DNA from 2 places in the Arthrobacter sp. OAP107 genome. Region 1 is predicted to be linked to the other one. Evidence: predicted binding sites of a transcription regulator. Region 1 holds the regulator's gene; the other holds the start of a gene.

Region 1 (7,846 bases):
CCTCTGCGAACTCCCCGACTTCCTCGTCGCGGCGGGCAGCCGGTACGGACGGCGTCCCCACCACCAGCGCGCCGCTGGAAACAACACAGTCGTCCAACAAGGCGCCGGTCTATTGGATCGGGCGGAGCAACAGCAACGTCTTCCTGTACCGCGAGTTCCGCGACGTTCCTGACGACGAGAACCCGATCACCCGGGCCCTGCGCGCCATGATGTCCGAAACGCCGCTGGATCCTGATTACTTCACGCCGTGGCAGAACCCCAAAAACCTTGCCACATCGATCTCGGGCACCAATGTCATCACTGTGGACGTTTCCGCGGATGCCTTTAACAGCAACCTCGATGCGGACATGGCCCAGCGGGCCATCCAGCAGCTCGTGTACACCGCAACGGCCGCCGGTGCCAGCTCCGGCCTGATTGACGCGGGCCAGCAAATCGAAGTGGTCATCCTCGTGGACGGGCACACGGACTATCTGGCGTTCAAGCACGTCAAGCTGGGTGCCCCCACGTCCCGCAGCGTCGGAATGGTGGCGCCGGTGTGGATCATTGATCCGCAGGAGGGCACCGAAGTCGGCGACGGCCGGGTCAAGATCTCCGGGCGAAGCACCGTCCCCAACGGCAAACTCCACTGGCGCATCCTCAAGGTCCAGGACAACGGCGACAAGGAAAGCTACCTGACCGGGGAAGCCAGGGCCGCGGCTGATCCCGCCGCCTCGGGGGTCTTCGGCATCACGGTGAATCTCGCGCCCGGGAACTATGAGGTGCGAGTGTCCCAGATCGACCCCGGCAAGCCCGAGGACGAACTCAACGTGGAATCGCGCGGGTTCACCGTCCGCTAAAAGCACCGTCCGCCAAAAGCGCGGTCCGTCAAAAGCACGGTCCGCCAAAAGCACCGTCCGCCGGGTTGGCTGGCCGGCGGTCCCGCCCATCAACAGTGCGCTGGACTTACCAGCGGCCGAGAACGTCGCTGGCAATCACGACGCCGGCCGGTCCCGCCGTCGAGGAACGCAGCACGTGCGGTCCCAACAGTGCCGTGACCGCCCCTGCGCTGCACAGCCGGGTGACCTCGCGGGGACTGATGCCCCCTTCGGGGCCAACAATCAGCAGGATCTCGCCGGGGCCGGACGCCTCCTGGTGTGCCTCGGACCATTTGCCGAGGACCCGCCGCAGCGGCGTGACGGCGTCTTCGTGCAGGATCACGGCGAGGCCGGCTTCCGCCACTTCCCTGGCCAGGGCCTGGGTGTCGACGGCGGGGCGCACCTCGGGAATCCAGGCGCGGCGCGCCTGCTTGGCAGCCGCCGTTACGGCGGACTGCCATTTTCCGTGAGCCTTGGCCGCCCGCTCCCCCTTCCACCTGACGATGGAGCGTTCCGACTGCCAGGGGATCACGGCGTCGATGCCCAGTTCGGTGGCGGTTTCGATCGCGAGCTCGTCCCGGTCCCCCTTGGCGAGGGCCTGCACAAGGACCAGCCGGGTATCAGGCCGCGGTTCCGCGCTGACAGAGGTGCACTCGACCGTCAACTGGGCGGGGGCAGCATCAGCCACGGTTCCGGTGATGCGTTTGCCTGCGCCGTCGGCTATGTCCACCTGCTCGCCCACGGCCAGGCGCTTGACGGTGACCGCATGCCGGGCCTCGGCGCCGTCGAGAACGAACAGCGACCCGGGCGAGGTGCCGTCCAGCGTGCCGGCCGGGGTGAAGAATACGGGGTTGCTCACCGCTAAAGGTTACCGAGGCGGTCCCGCAGTTTGGCGAAGACGCCGCCGCTGGCGGCGAGCTTGCCCTCGGAGAACTGCTCGCCGCGGAGCTTGGCCAGCTGCCGGAGCAGGTCTTCCTGGGCGGGGTCGAGCTTGGATGGTGTTTCCACCTGCAGGTGGACCTTGAGATCCCCGCGGCCGTAACCCCGCAGGTGCGTAACGCCCAGGCCGCGCAGGGTAATAATCTCGCCGGACTGCGTGCCCGCCTTGACGTCGATCTCCTGCTTGCCGTCGAAGGTTTCCAGGCTCAGTTCCGTACCGAGGGCAGCGGCCGTCATGGGAATGTTCAGGGTGGCGTGGAGGTCGTCGCCCTCGCGGACATACGTGGCATCGTTGTTGACCCGGATTTCCACGTAAAGGTCGCCGGACGGGCCGCCAGCAGGGCCGGCCTCACCCTGCCCGGAGAGCTGAATCCGCGTTCCGGTGGCCACGCCGGCCGGAACCTTGATGGTCAGGGAGCGGCGGCTGCGGATGCGGCCCTGGCCGCTGCATTCGTTGCAGGGGTCCTTGATGACCGTGCCGAAGCCCTCGCACGATCCGCAGGGTGCGGCGGTCATGACCTGGCCGAGGATGGAACGGACCGCCCGCTGTACCTGTCCGCTGCCGCCGCAGATGTCGCAGCGCTCCGGATGCGTGCCCGGCTGGCAGCAGGATCCTTCGCAGGTGGGGCAGGTGACGGCCGTGTCCACTTCCAGCTTCTTGTTGACACCGAAGACGGCATCGCGCAGGTCGATGCGGACGCTGATGAGCGCGTCCTGGCCGCGGCGGACGCGGGACGCGGGCCCGGAGGTCCCGCCCGCACCGAAGAAGGTGTCAAAGATGTCCTGGAACGCGAAGCCCTGGCCGGCGTAGCCGCCGCCACCGAAGCCGTTGTCGGTGCCGTTCTCGTTACCGGTGGTGTCGTAGACCCTGCGCTTCTGCGGGTCGGACAGCACTTCATAGGCGTGGGTGACGGCCTTGAACCGTTCGGCTGCGTCTTCCCCGGAGTTGACGTCCGGGTGAAGCGAGCGGGCCAGCTTGCGGTAGGCCTTTTTGATCTCCTCGCCGGTGGCTTCCGGGGAGACTCCAAGAACGTCGTAGTGGCTGCTCAAAGTTCGTATCTCTTCCTGGTTGTACTGCCTGTGGTCAAAGGATGTCCGGGGCGTGCAGTCACGGGCCCAGAATCCTCGAAAGATAGCGGGCCACCGCGCGCACGGCGGCCATGGTGGTGGGATAGTCCATCCGGGTGGGGCCGAGGATGCCCACCTTCGCGGTGGCGTCGGGACCGTAGCCGGTGGCCACCACCGATGCCTCGGCCAGTCCGTCGTAGGGGTTTTCCCTACCGATGCTGACGGCCACGCCGCGCGGGTCCTGCGCCATGTCGCTCAGGAGCCGCAGCATCACCACCTGCTCCTCGAGCGCTTCCAGCACAGGCCCGATGCTGAGCGGGAAGTCCACGTTGGACCGCGCCAGGTTGGCCGTTCCGGCCATGACCATCCGGTCTTCCCGGCTGTTGTGGGCGAGGCCCTCCAGTCCCTTGCCCAGGGCCATGGCCACCGGGCGTTCGGCCGGCGTGCAGCCGGCCACGACGGCGGTCAGGTGCTGGGGCAGGATGGCCACCGGTGTTCCCGCCAGACCGGTCAGAAACCGGGTGCGGAGGGCGGCGAGCGTGTCGTCCGACAGGTCCTGGCCGGCGTCGACCACGCGCTGGTCGACCTTGCCGGAGTCGGCGATCAGCACGATCAGCACCTTCCGCGGCGCCAGCAGCACGAATTCAATGTGCCGCACCACGGCGCGGCTCAGGTGCGGGTACTGCACGACGGCGACCTGGTTGGTCAGCTGGGACAGGAGCCGGGCCGTGCGGTCCAGGACGTCGTCGAGGTCCTCCGACCCCTCAAGGAGGGTCTGGATGGCGCGCTTTTCCGCCGGGGACAACGGCTTGACGGCAGAAATTTGGTCGACGAACAGGCGGTAGCCCTTGTCCGTGGGAATCCTGCCGGCACTGGTGTGGGGGGCGGTGATGAGTCCCTCGTCTTCCAGCGCAGCCATGTCGTTGCGGATGGTGGCGCTGGATACGCCCAGATGGTGCCGCTCCACCAGGGCTTTGGAGCCGACAGGTTCGCGGGAATGGACATAGTCCTCCACGATGGCGCGCAGCACCTCAAGCTTCCGTGGTTCGCTCACAGTCCACCTCCTTTTGGCCTTCACGCGCCGGGCCTTAATCCTGCCCATAGACGCTGTGGTTAGCACTCGACATGCCTAAGTGCTAACAAGTCTAATATGAGTCGCCGCGTTGTTAGCATTGGTACCGCTCCGGGCGAAATTCCGGACTCGTGTCCCCCGGCGGCATGACCGCGGCCGGAGCGGCTCCTTCCTAGTGCAGAGCGGTGAACGAATGCAGTATCAGACCTGGGGCCCGCAGGAGATGGCAGCGCCCGCCAAGAACAGCCTGCCAGAGGTGGCGGTGGAGCGCGGCATGGTGCTCGAGGATGTCCAGTCCGGCTGGGTGGGCGCGGTGACCCGGGTGGAGAAGTCCGGCGGCATGCACGTGGTGGCGCTCGAGGACCGCCGGGGAAAGTCCCGGTCCTTCAAGCTGGGCTTCGGCTTCCTCCTGGACGGCCAGCCGATCCGGCTGATGCCCCCGGCCCCCAAGGCGAAGCCTGCAGGGCAGGGTCCCGCCGGCCGGACGGCGTCGGGGTCGGTGCGGGTGGAAGGGCAGCGGGCACAGGTGGCCAAGGCCAGCAGGATCTGGGTTGAAGGCAAGCATGACGCCGAACTCGTGGAAAAAGTCTGGGGCGACGACCTCCGGGTGGAGGGCATCGTCGTCGAACCTCTCCATGGCATTGATGACCTGGCGGCGGCTGTTGCCTCCTTCCGCCCCGGTCCCGGCCGGAGGCTGGGCGTCCTGGTGGACCACCTGGTCCCGGATTCCAAGGAGTCCAGAATCGCCGACGCCGTGATGGCCTCCCCCGGCGCCGCCGGGAATGTGCTGATCGTCGGCCACCCGTACGTCGACGTCTGGCAGGCGATCCGGCCGTCGGTGCTCGGCATTCCGCAGTGGCCCGTGGTTCCGCGGGGCACGGACTGGAAAACCGGCATCCTCACCGCCTTCGGGTGGCCGCACGAGACCAAGGAGGACATTGGCCTCGGCTGGCAGAAACTCCTGGGCGCCGTGCGCACCTACGCTGACCTTGAGCCCGCCCTGTTGGGCCGGGTGGAAGAGGTCATCGATTTCCTAACGGTTCCGTAGCTTCCACCGCGTGATTCGGCGTTGAGCCCGCGATTGCCCGTATGTCCCGGTATCCTTGGTACGGCGTCACCGCACCGCGGGCCCGGCGCCACATCAAAGCACTATCGCACCAACGCAAGCTAAAGGAAGACACCGTGGCAGAAGACGCTCGCGACCGCAGGGACACACAGTCCGGCCAGGACCTGCCCCAGTACCATGGCGTTCCGGCCAACGCGCTTCCGCTGACAGCGAGCGAGGACCGGCAGTGGGCCACCTTGGCGCACTTCGGCGGCATCCTCGGCTGCGTTCCGGCGCTGCTCATCTACCTCATCTTCCGCGACCGCGGCCCGTTCACCGCGCAGGAGTCCAAGGAAGCCCTCAACTTCACCCTGCCGCCCACCATTGCGGCCTTCGTCGCCAACCTGCTGGTGCTGCTCCCCGTCGTCGGCAACCTGTTCGCCGTCGTGGCCACACTCATCTGGATTGCCCTGACCTGCTTCGCGGTGTCCGCCGGCGTCCACGTCAACAAGGGCCAGCCGCACCGGTACCAGTACAACCTGCGCTGGATCAAGTAACCGGCCGGATCAGCTGGCCAAAAGCAACGCGGGGTCACTTAGCGCCCAATATCCCTACCGGATTGGGCTGGAAGTGACCCCGCGTTGTTTTTCTGTTGTGGCGAATCAGTCCGGCAGGAGCCTGCGGACCACGGCATCGGCCAGCAGCCGGCCTTTCAGGGTGAGGACCAGGCGGCCCCTGAAGGCATCCTCCGGCACCACCAGGCCGTCGGCGATCAGGCCGGCCACGGCCTTCCTGCCGGACGGCGCGAGGACAGCGGTGTCGAGACCCGAGGAAAGCCGCGCCTCCAGCATGACCTTTTCCACGCTCCTGGTTTCGTCGTCGAGCGTTTCACGTCCTGCCGCCGGCGAGACGCCTGAGCCGAGCCGGCCGGCATAGGCGGTGGGGTGCTTGACGTTCCACCACCGCACTCCGCCCACATGTGAGTGCGCGCCCGGGCCGATGCCCCACCAGTCGTCCCCGCGCCAATAGGCAAGGTTGTGGCGGCACGCCTGTTCCGGCGTCGCGGACCAGTTGCTGACCTCGTACCAGTGCAGGCCGGCGTCGGTGATCATCCTCTCGGCGAGTTCATACTTGTCGGCGTGGTCGTCGTCGTCGATTTCCGGAACTTCACCACGGCGGATCTGGGCGGCGAGCTTCGTGCCGTCCTCAATGATCAGCGCGTAGGCGCTGATGTGGTCAGGCTTGTAGGACAGAGCGGTCTCAAGCGAAAAGCGCCAGTCCTCGAGGGATTCCCCGGGTGTGCCGTAGATGAGGTCAAGGCTGACAGCCAGTCCGGCGTCCCGCGCCCACTGCACCACGAGCGGGACACGGCTCGGGGTGTGTGTGCGGTCAAGGACCTTCAGCACGTGGGGCACGGCGGACTGCATGCCGAAGGACACCCGCGTGAAGCCCGCGTCCGCGAGCAGCTGCAAAGATTCCGGCGTAACGGAGTCCGGATTAGCCTCCGTGGTCACTTCGGCGCCGGTTTCGATCCCCCAGGTGTCGATGGCGGCACGGAGGATCCGCGCCAGGTCCTCGGCAGGCAGCAGCGTGGGCGTACCGCCGCCGAAGAACACGGTGCTCAGTTTCCTGGCGGGCAGGCCCGACTCCGCAAGGACCCGCGCGGCAAAATCCACTTCCGAGATGGCAGTGGAGGCGTACGCGTCCTGGGAAGCACCGCCGCCGAGCTCGGTGGCGGTGTAGGTATTGAAGTCGCAGTAGCCGCAGCGCACCGCGCAAAACGGGATGTGCACGTACAGCCCGAAGGCCCGGTTGGCCGCGCCGTCCGCCGCCTGCTGCGGCAACAGGCCGTCCGACGGCGCGGGGTCACCCAGGGGAAGAACGCTAGGCATGCGTGCGGCCTCCGGAGGTTCGGGCCACGGTCATCACTACTTCTTGGCCTTGTCCTTGGAGTCGTCGGTGGTGAGGGCTGCGATGAAGGCTTCCTGCGGCACTTCCACGCGCCCCACCATCTTCATGCGCTTCTTGCCTTCTTTCTGCTTTTCCAGCAGTTTGCGCTTACGGGAGATGTCACCGCCGTAGCACTTGGCGAGAACGTCCTTGCGGATGGCGCGGATGGACTCGCGGGCGATGATCCGGGAGCCGATGGCGGCCTGGATGGGCACCTCGAACTGCTGGCGCGGGATGAGTTCGCGCAGCTTGCCGGTCATCATCACGCCGTAGGCGTAGGCCTTGTCCTTGTGGGTGATGGCGCTGAAAGCATCCACCTGTTCGCCCTGGAGCAGGATGTCCACCTTGACCAGGTCGGCGACCTGTTCGCCGTCGGCCTTCCAGTCCAGCGAGGCGTAGCCGCGCGTCTTGGACTTGAGCAGGTCGAAGAAGTCGAAGACGATCTCGGCCAGCGGCATCCAGTACCGCAGCTCAACCCGGTCCTCGGACAGGTAGTCCATGCCTCTCATGACGCCGCGGCGGCCCTGGCACAGCTCCATGATGGCACCGACGAACTCGTTGGGAGCCAGGATGGTGGCAGCCACCATGGGTTCGCGAACCTCGTTGATCTTGCCGGAGGGGAACTCGCTGGGGTTCGTCACGGTTACCACGTTCTTGTCCTCGAGCGTGACCTCGTAAACCACGTTCGGTGCGGTGGAGATCAGGTCCAGGTTGAATTCGCGTTCAAGGCGTTCACGGACGATCTCCAAGTGCAGCAGGCCGAGGAAGCCCACGCGGAAGCCGAAGCCCAGCGCTGCGGAGGTTTCCGGCTCGTAGATCAGGGCGGCGTCGTTCAGCTTGAGCTTGTCCAGCGCGTCGCGGAGCACGGGGTAGTCGGTGCCGTCGAGGGGGTAGAGGCCCGAGAACACCATCGGCTTG
Region 2 (7,846 bases), 880 kb from region 1:
GCGTGATCCCGGAAATCGCCTCGCGCGCCCACCTGGATGCCTTCGTTCCTGCCCTGCGGGCCGCACTGGCCGAGGCGGACGTGACGCTGGACGAGATCGACGCCATCGCGGTGACGTCCGGTCCGGGGCTGGCCGGCGCGCTGATGGTGGGCGTGTGCGCCGCGAAGGCGCTCGCCGTCGCCACCGGCAAACCGCTCTATGCCATCAACCACCTGGTGGCCCACGTGGGGGTCGGCCTCCTCAACTCCCGCCCCGGCATCGGAACAGGAACCGAGGCCGGCGCCGCCGCAAAACCGGTACTGCCCGAAAACCTCGGCGCCCTGCTGGTGTCCGGCGGCCACACCGAGATCCTGCGCATCCGCAGCATCACTGACGACGTCGAGCTGCTGGGTTCCACCATCGACGACGCCGCCGGCGAGGCGTACGACAAGGTCGCCAGGATCCTGGGTCTGGGTTACCCCGGCGGCCCGGCCATTGACCGGCTGGCGCGCGAGGGGAACGCCAAGGCCATCCGGTTCCCGCGCGGACTGACGCAGCCCAAGTACATGGGCACCGCGGAGGAGCCCGGCCGGCACCGCTACGACTGGTCGTTCAGCGGCCTGAAGACCGCGGTGGCCCGGTGCGTCGAACAGTTCGAGGCCGCCGGCGATCCCGTGCCCGTGGCGGACATCGCCGCGGCGTTCCAGGAAGCCGTGGTGGATGTCATCACCTCCAAGGCGGTGCTGGCCTGCCGGGAGCGTGGCATCACGGACGTGCTGCTGGGCGGGGGCGTGGCAGCCAATTCGCGGCTGCGGCAACTGACCGAACAGCGCTGCTCCGCCGCGGGCATCACACTGCACGTTCCGCCGCTGGATCTGTGTACGGACAACGGCGCGATGGTGGCCGCACTTGGCGCGCAGCTGGTCATGGCCGGCATTGAACCCAGCGGAATTAATTTCGCGCCCGACTCGTCCATGCCGGTCACCACGGTTTCCGCGCCGAGTAGGACGCAGAACAGGGCGTTCTCGGCGCTGGGAACGCCCTCAACTGCTACCTAGTTGGGTGGGCGCCCTACGCGGTGGGACCGTTCCGCATCTGCTTCACGAGGTCGAGGACGACGGCCTGCAGGTTTCCGCCGCTTTCGGCGGCCACGCGGCGCTGGCGCTGGTACCCGGCGCCGCGGCTGATGATCTTCTCGACGTCGGCCAGCTCATCCAGGCAGCCCAGCTTCGCAGCGATGGGTTCGAGCCGGTTGAGCGTCTCCAGCAGGTGGTCGGTGACGAGCTGCTCGTTGCCCTCGGCGTCGAGGATGATGATGGCGTCCATGCCGTAGCGGGCGGCCCGCCACTTGTTCTCCTGGACGTGCCACGGCGGCATGGTGGGAATGCTGCCGCCGGCGTCGAGGATGGTGGAGAATTCGTGGACCAGGCATTGCGTCAGGGCCGCCACGGCGCCCACTTCCTCGAGCGTGGCCAGGCCGTCACAGATGCGCATCTCGATGGTGCCGAGGGCCGGCACCGGGCGGATGTCCCAGCGGATCTCGGAGATGGTGTCGATCACGCCGGTGGTGAACATGTCCTGGACGTAGGACTCGTATTCCTCCCAGCTGGCGAACTGGAACGGCAGGCCCGCCGTCGGCAGCTGCTGGAACATCAGGGCCCGCTGCGAGGCGTAGCCGGTGTCCTCGCCGCCCCAGAACGGGCTTGATGCGGACAGGGCCTGGAAATGCGGGAAGTAGTTGACCAGGCCGTCAAGCACGGGCAGCACCTTGTCCCGCCGGTCCAGGCCGACATGGACGTGCACCCCGTAGATCACCATCTGCCGGCCCCACCACTGAGTGCGGTCGATCAGCTTGGCGTAGCGTTCTTTGTCCGTGACCGGCTGCAGCTGCGGCGGGCTGAACGGGTGGCTCCCGGCGCAGAACACTTCGACGCCCATCGGGTCCGTGACTTCACGGACGGCGGCCAGGGAACGGGCGAGGTCTTCCTTCGCTTCCGCGGCCGTCTCGCAGATGCCGGTGACCAGCTCCACGGTATTGAGCAGCAGCTCCTGCTTGATGTGCGGGTGCTCGTCATCCTCGTTCAGCTCGGGGTGCCGGGCCACGACCCCACGCAGGACCTCATTGGCCACCGATGAAAGTTCACCGGTCTGCGCATCCACCAGCGCGAGTTCCCATTCCACACCAAGAGTTGATTGCCTGGATGAAGCGAAATCAATCTTCATGTGTTCCTCGCTGTGTGCTGACGTGGGTCCGGTTGCCGTCCGTTCCTGGCGAACGGCTGGCAGGGGAACGGTCATCCAAGTCTAGTGCAGGGGTAGCATCGAGTTGATGGCTTGGCTACACAGGGCGCGTGAGAGTCTTCACACAACCAGCCGCCCCCAAACCCCCAGGAAACATTCCGGCATTGCATGCCCGCGGACTGCGGCGGCGCTCGCGGCGCTGTTCGCTGTTGCGTCGTGCACGGCGCCCCCGTCACCCGGGCCGGGACAAAGCACGACGACGGCGCCCGCGCCTTCCGCTTCCGGCGCACCGAAGCCGCCACAGACGGCGCAGACAGGCACGCCCCGGACAGGCGCCCAAAGCCCGTCCCCGTCCGCGGCAAAGCCCGCGAAGGAAACCGCGGCGCTGGGCTGGGGCCCGCAGCAGCGGGACGCCGACGCTGCCGCCGCGGCAGTGGCGAAAATGACCCTGCAGGAGAAGGCCGGGCAGGTGCTCCTGCCCTTCTACACCGGCCTCAACCATGAAGCCCAGGCCGCCATGGTGGAACGCCTGCACCTTGCGGGGTCGATGATCATGGCCGACAACGTGCCCGGAACAGCCACCGGCCTGGTGGACGTCCCGGCCCTGGCCGGAGTGACGCGCAGGCTGGACCAGGCGTCCCGTTCAGGAGGCCGCACCTGGCCCGGCCTGATCGGCGTCGACCAGGAAGGCGGAGCAGTCAGCCGCGTCGGCGCCCCGCTGACCCGTTGGCCCACCCCGATGAGCTACGGCGCCGCGGGCAGCGTGCCGCTGGCCGCCGAGGCCGGCACCGGGCTGGCGGCGGAACTCGCGCCGCTGGGCTTCACGGTGGACTTCGCACCCGCGGCCGACGTCACGATCGGCCCCGCCGATCCAACGATCGGCGCGCGGTCCATGTCCGCTGACCCCCGGGCCGCGGCATCGCTCAGTGCCGGGTTCGCCAAAGGCATGCTGGCCGGCGGGGTGCTGCCCACCGTCAAACACTTTCCCGGGCACGGTTCCGTGACCACCGATTCCCACAAGGGCCTCCCGGTCCAGAACGCCACCCTCGCTCAGCTCAAGGCGCGGGACTGGAAACCGTTCCAGTCCGCGGTCAAGGCAGGTGCGCCCATGATCATGACCGGCCACATCGCCGCTAGGGCCCTGGAGCCGGGCATGCCCGCGTCCCTGTCGAAGGCAACCTACAAGGCGCTCCGCGGCCTGGGCTTCAAGGGCGTGGCCGTCACGGACGGGCTGAACATGGGCGCGGTGGCCGGCCGCTACCCCCGAGGATCGGCGGCACCGGCCGCGCTGGCAGCCGGGGCCGACCTGCTGCTGATGCCGGCGGACGCAGCCGCCGCCCATGCCGCTATAGTCCGTGCTGTCACCGAGGGAAAGCTCCCGCTGTCGCGCCTCGAGGACGCGGCCCGCCGCGTGGTGACCATGATGATCTGGCGCGGGCGCACTGCCCGGCCGAAACCTCCGGCAGCACCGGGAAACGCAGAGGCCCTGTCCGCGAAAATTTCGGCCCGGGCCATCACCTTGGTGGCCGGCCGGTGCAACAGCGCTTTAGTCGGCGGCCAAGTGCGGGTGACAGGGGGCTCACCGGTGGACCGGGCCCGCTTTGCCGCCGCGGCCAGGGACGCCGGGATCACGCTGGGGACGACGGGTCCGCTGGTCAGCCTGATCGGCTACGGCGCCGGCCCCGCCAAGGGCGATATTGCGGTGGCCCTGGACGCGCCGTGGCCCCTGGCACAGTCCCTCGCACCGACCAAGATCGCCCTCTACGGCCGGACGCCCGGAGCGTACAAGGCGCTGCTGGCTGTCCTGGCGGGGAAGGCCACCGCACCCGGAAAGCTGCCGGCCGCCGTCGGGCCTTACCGGCCCGGCACCGGCTGCAAGTGACTGCGGCCGGTAATAAAGGCAGCGCCGCCGTTTAATGGAGGGGTGCCGATTCTGAATAAAGACATGACCCTGTGCATCTCCCTCTCGGCCCGGCCGAGCAACAACGGGACCCGCTTCCACAACCACCTGTACGACCAGCTGGGCCTGAACTGGATCTACAAGGCCTTCGCGCCCACCGATCTGGCCCAGGCGATCGCGGGCGTCCGCGGCCTGGGGATCCGGGGCTGCGCCGTTTCCATGCCCTACAAGGAGGACGTGATCGCCCTGGTGGATGCCATGGACCCGTCCGCGAAGGCCATCGACTCCGTCAACACCATCGTCAATGACGGCGGCCGCCTGACCGCCTACAACACGGACTACACGGCAATCGAACAGCTGCTGCAGCGCAACTTCGTACCGGCGGAGTCAAAGGTACTGCTCAAGGGCGCGGGCGGCATGGCCAAGGCCACGGCCGCAGCCCTGCGCGACGCCGGGTTCAAGGACGTGACCATCATCGCCCGCAACGAAGCCACCGGCCGGGCGCTCGCAGACCTCTACGGCTTCACCTGGCGCGCGGAGCTCGGCGCCGGCCCGGAGGCCACCGCGGACATGGTCATCAACGTCACGCCCGTGGGAATGGCCGGGGGGCCGGAAGCCGATGCGTTGTCCTTCCCCGCCGAGACCATCGAGGCCGCCAAAGTCGTGTTCGACGTCGTGGCCCTGCCCGCTGAAACGCCGCTCATCAAGGCAGCGCGGGAGGCCGGTAAACAGGTCATCACCGGCGCCGAAGTGGCCACCATCCAGGCGCTGGAGCAGTTCGTGCTGTACACGGGCATCCGTCCCACGGACGAGCAGGTCCGGGACGCCGAGGCGTTCGTCCGCGCCCAGTAGGCAGCGCGGCCCGGCAGCTACACAGGCTCCACGGAGACAGCCACTCTTTCTTCCCCGATCCGGGTGAGGACCAGGGTGGCTGTCTTTTTGCCCGCCGCCTTGCCCGCGCCTTTGCCCCCGGGCAGCAGCTGCTTGCGCAGCTCCTCCGGGGTGACGGACGTGCCCCGCTTCTTGATGTCCAGAACGCCGACGCCGTTCTCCCGGACCCAGGTTTTGAGCGCCTTGACGTTGAACGGCATGACCTCCAGGACCCGGTAGGCCCGGGCAAACGGAGTATCCAGCAGTTCCGGGGCGCAGATGTAGGCGATGTGCTCGTCCACGAGGTGGCCGCCCAGGTCCAGGGCGAGGTCCGCCACGAGCCCGGCACGGATGACGGCGCCGTCCGGCTCGTACAGGAAACCCTCCACTGGCCCGACGGGGGCAACGGGGCCGCCGTCGAACTCCTCCCCGCTGGTGAGTTCCGCCGCGCCCGCCGCGCCGATGACAAGCGCGGCCCGGCGGATGCCGGCCCGGGCCACGGCGTTGAACCACAGCGTGACCTCCGTGACGTCGCCGCCCACCGAGACCCACTGCGCCTCACAGCCGGCAGGCACCGAATCGTGCGGCATGCCCGGCCCCATCTTCACGCCGACGGCCCGCCCCGCGGCGGCCAGCGACTCCACGAAGGACAGCGGGGGAGAGAACGCCTCGGGGTCCCAGATCCGCTTGGTGCCGGATGTGGTGGTGGTGCGCCGGGCGGGGTCCAGCCAGACGCCGGCCCCGTCCTCCAGCGCCACCGACGTCGCGTCCGAATGGACCACCGTGGCGTGCGGGAAGGGGATGAGGTTGATCGTGGCGCAGGCGGCGGTGGTCTCGTCGACCTCCACCGCGGTCACGGCGATGTCCAGTGACGCCAGGGCCATGGCATCCGCGCCGAGCCCGCAGCCGAGGTCCGCAACGTGGCGGACGCCCGCCTGGGCAAAGCGCTGTGCGTGCCGGGCTGCGACGTTGAGCCGAGTGGCCTGCTCCAGTCCGGCCTGGGTGAAGAGCATCTGCCGGGCAAACTCGCCGAACTTGGCCTCGGCCCGGGTCCGGAGCCGTGACTGCGTCAGCACGGCGGACACGAGTTCGGGGGAGTGGCCGGCCTTGCGCAGGCTTGAGCTGAGGGTGAAGGAGCGGCCCTCCCGGTAGGGTCCGAGCGAGGCCAGCAGCTCCCATCCTTCTTCTGTGAGGAGCGGGGCAATCTGGTCCTGCGGTGCGTCAGACATGGGAACAAGCCTAGTGGAGCGGCCGGCCGCCCTCTTCCCGATAGGGTGGTCTGAATGGAATCCAGCGAAACGCCAACCCCCGGTCAGCCCGAAAGCACCAACCCCGGCCCGGTGCAGCATAGCCGCCTGGTCCGGTATGCACGCCCGGTGCTGATCGGCGGCGCCGTTATCGCCGTCGTCTGTCTTGTCCTGCTGGTGATCATCTTCCTGCTGGACTCCTTCAACGCCACTGTCTACTCGGTGGGCGGCAAGAACATCAGCGACGCCACCGAGGAAGCCCGGCAGATCCGGGACCTGTACCTGGGGGCGCGTGTAGGCGGCATCGTGGTCCTCATCGTGTCGGCCGTGATCGCGGCGGCGGCCGCCGTCGTGCTTGTCCGCGACCAGCGAAACGCGGGGGACGGGGACGCCGACGGCGGCGAGGACCTGGGGTTTGACGAGCTTGCCGGGCGCTGAACGAAAGGCATGCGGGAGTTACGGCAGATGAAATTCTGGCACTCGCCTTGACCGAGTGCTAACCCCTTACATAGAGTCATCATTAGCACTCTCCCTAGGAGGGTGCTAACACACGAAGAGCTGCCAGCCTGGCTGCTGCCGGCACCGCGACGACGGTCTGCCGCCAAGGCGCAACAGTTTTTACTGTCCATGAATTTTGACGAAAAGGAGAGGTCCGAGTGTCGGTCTCTATTAAGCCTCTTGAGGATCGCATTGTTGTCCGCCCGCTCGAAGCCGAGCAGACCACGGCTTCCGGCCTGGTCATCCCGGACTCCGCGCAGGAGAAGCCGCAGGAAGGCGAAGTTGTTGCAGTAGGCCCCGGCCGCTTCGAAGACGGCAACCGCGTACCGGTCGACGTAGCCGTTGGCGACGTCGTCATCTACTCCAAGTACGGCGGAACCGAAGTCAAGACCGGCGGCACCGAGTACCTCGTGCTCTCCGCCCGCGACGTTCTGGCGATCGTCGTAAAGTAACTCTTTGGATCCCCGTGCCGCCGTCCGCGTCTGATTTCTGTCTGACCGGGCGGCTGCACGGGGTTCTGTCTTGAAAGGACAAACCATGGCAAAGCAGCTTGCGTTTAACGACGCTGCCCGCCGGTCGCTTGAAGCCGGCATCGACAAGCTCGCCAACACGGTTAAGGTGACGCTTGGTCCCCGCGGCCGCAACGTCGTGCTGGACAAGAAGTGGGGCGCCCCCACCATCACCAACGACGGCGTGACCATCGCCCGGGAAATCGAGCTGGACGACCCGTACGAGAACCTTGGCGCCCAGTTGGCCAAGGAAGTCGCCACCAAGACGAACGACGTCGCCGGTGACGGCACCACCACCGCAACCGTGCTCGCCCAGGCACTGGTCAAGGAAGGCCTGCGCAACGTTGCCGCCGGCGCCGCTCCGGGCCAGATCAAGCGCGGCATCGAGGTCTCCGTCGAGGCCATCGCAGCCCGCCTGCTGGAGAACGCCCGTCCGGTCGAGGGCACCCAGGTGGCCAACGTTGCCGCCATCTCCGCCCAGAGCGACGAGGTGGGCGAACTGCTCGCCGAGGCATTCGGCAAGGTTGGCAAGGATGGCGTGATCACCATTGAGGAATCCTCCACCACGCAGACCGAGCTGGTTCTCACCGAAGGCATGCAGT

What was found. The regulator HrcA, encoded in region 1, represses chaperone genes, less so after heat shock. The targets are predictions, from matches to a motif close to TTNGCACTCGNNNNNNNCGAGTGCNAA.
Region 2: groES (co-chaperone GroES) is a predicted target of HrcA. The motif match lies at 6,711-6,737, and genes of this name have one in related genera.

The regions. Positions count from the first base shown of each region.
Region 1 is NZ_JBEPOK010000001.1:2,147,623-2,155,468, reverse strand. Features, by position in the region: gene ABIE00_RS10095 (GerMN domain-containing protein) at 1-836, shown strand, start outside; gene ABIE00_RS10090 (16S rRNA (uracil(1498)-N(3))-methyltransferase) at 943-1,713, opposite strand; gene dnaJ (molecular chaperone DnaJ) at 1,716-2,843, opposite strand; gene hrcA (heat-inducible transcriptional repressor HrcA) at 2,902-3,915, opposite strand; gene ABIE00_RS10075 (DUF3097 domain-containing protein) at 4,127-4,981, shown strand; gene ABIE00_RS10070 (DUF4870 domain-containing protein) at 5,116-5,535, shown strand; gene hemW (radical SAM family heme chaperone HemW) at 5,641-6,870, opposite strand; gene lepA (translation elongation factor 4) at 6,907-7,846, opposite strand, start outside.
Region 2 is NZ_JBEPOK010000001.1:1,264,800-1,272,645, forward strand. Features, by position in the region: gene tsaD (tRNA (adenosine(37)-N6)-threonylcarbamoyltransferase complex transferase subunit TsaD) at 1-1,037, shown strand, start outside; gene ABIE00_RS05945 (glutamate--cysteine ligase) at 1,051-2,202, opposite strand; gene ABIE00_RS05950 (glycoside hydrolase family 3 N-terminal domain-containing protein) at 2,663-4,102, shown strand; gene ABIE00_RS05955 (shikimate 5-dehydrogenase) at 4,145-4,972, shown strand; gene ABIE00_RS05960 (THUMP-like domain-containing protein) at 4,990-6,219, opposite strand; gene ABIE00_RS05965 (hypothetical protein) at 6,274-6,675, shown strand; gene groES (co-chaperone GroES) at 6,894-7,187, shown strand; gene groL (chaperonin GroEL) at 7,273-7,846, shown strand, end outside.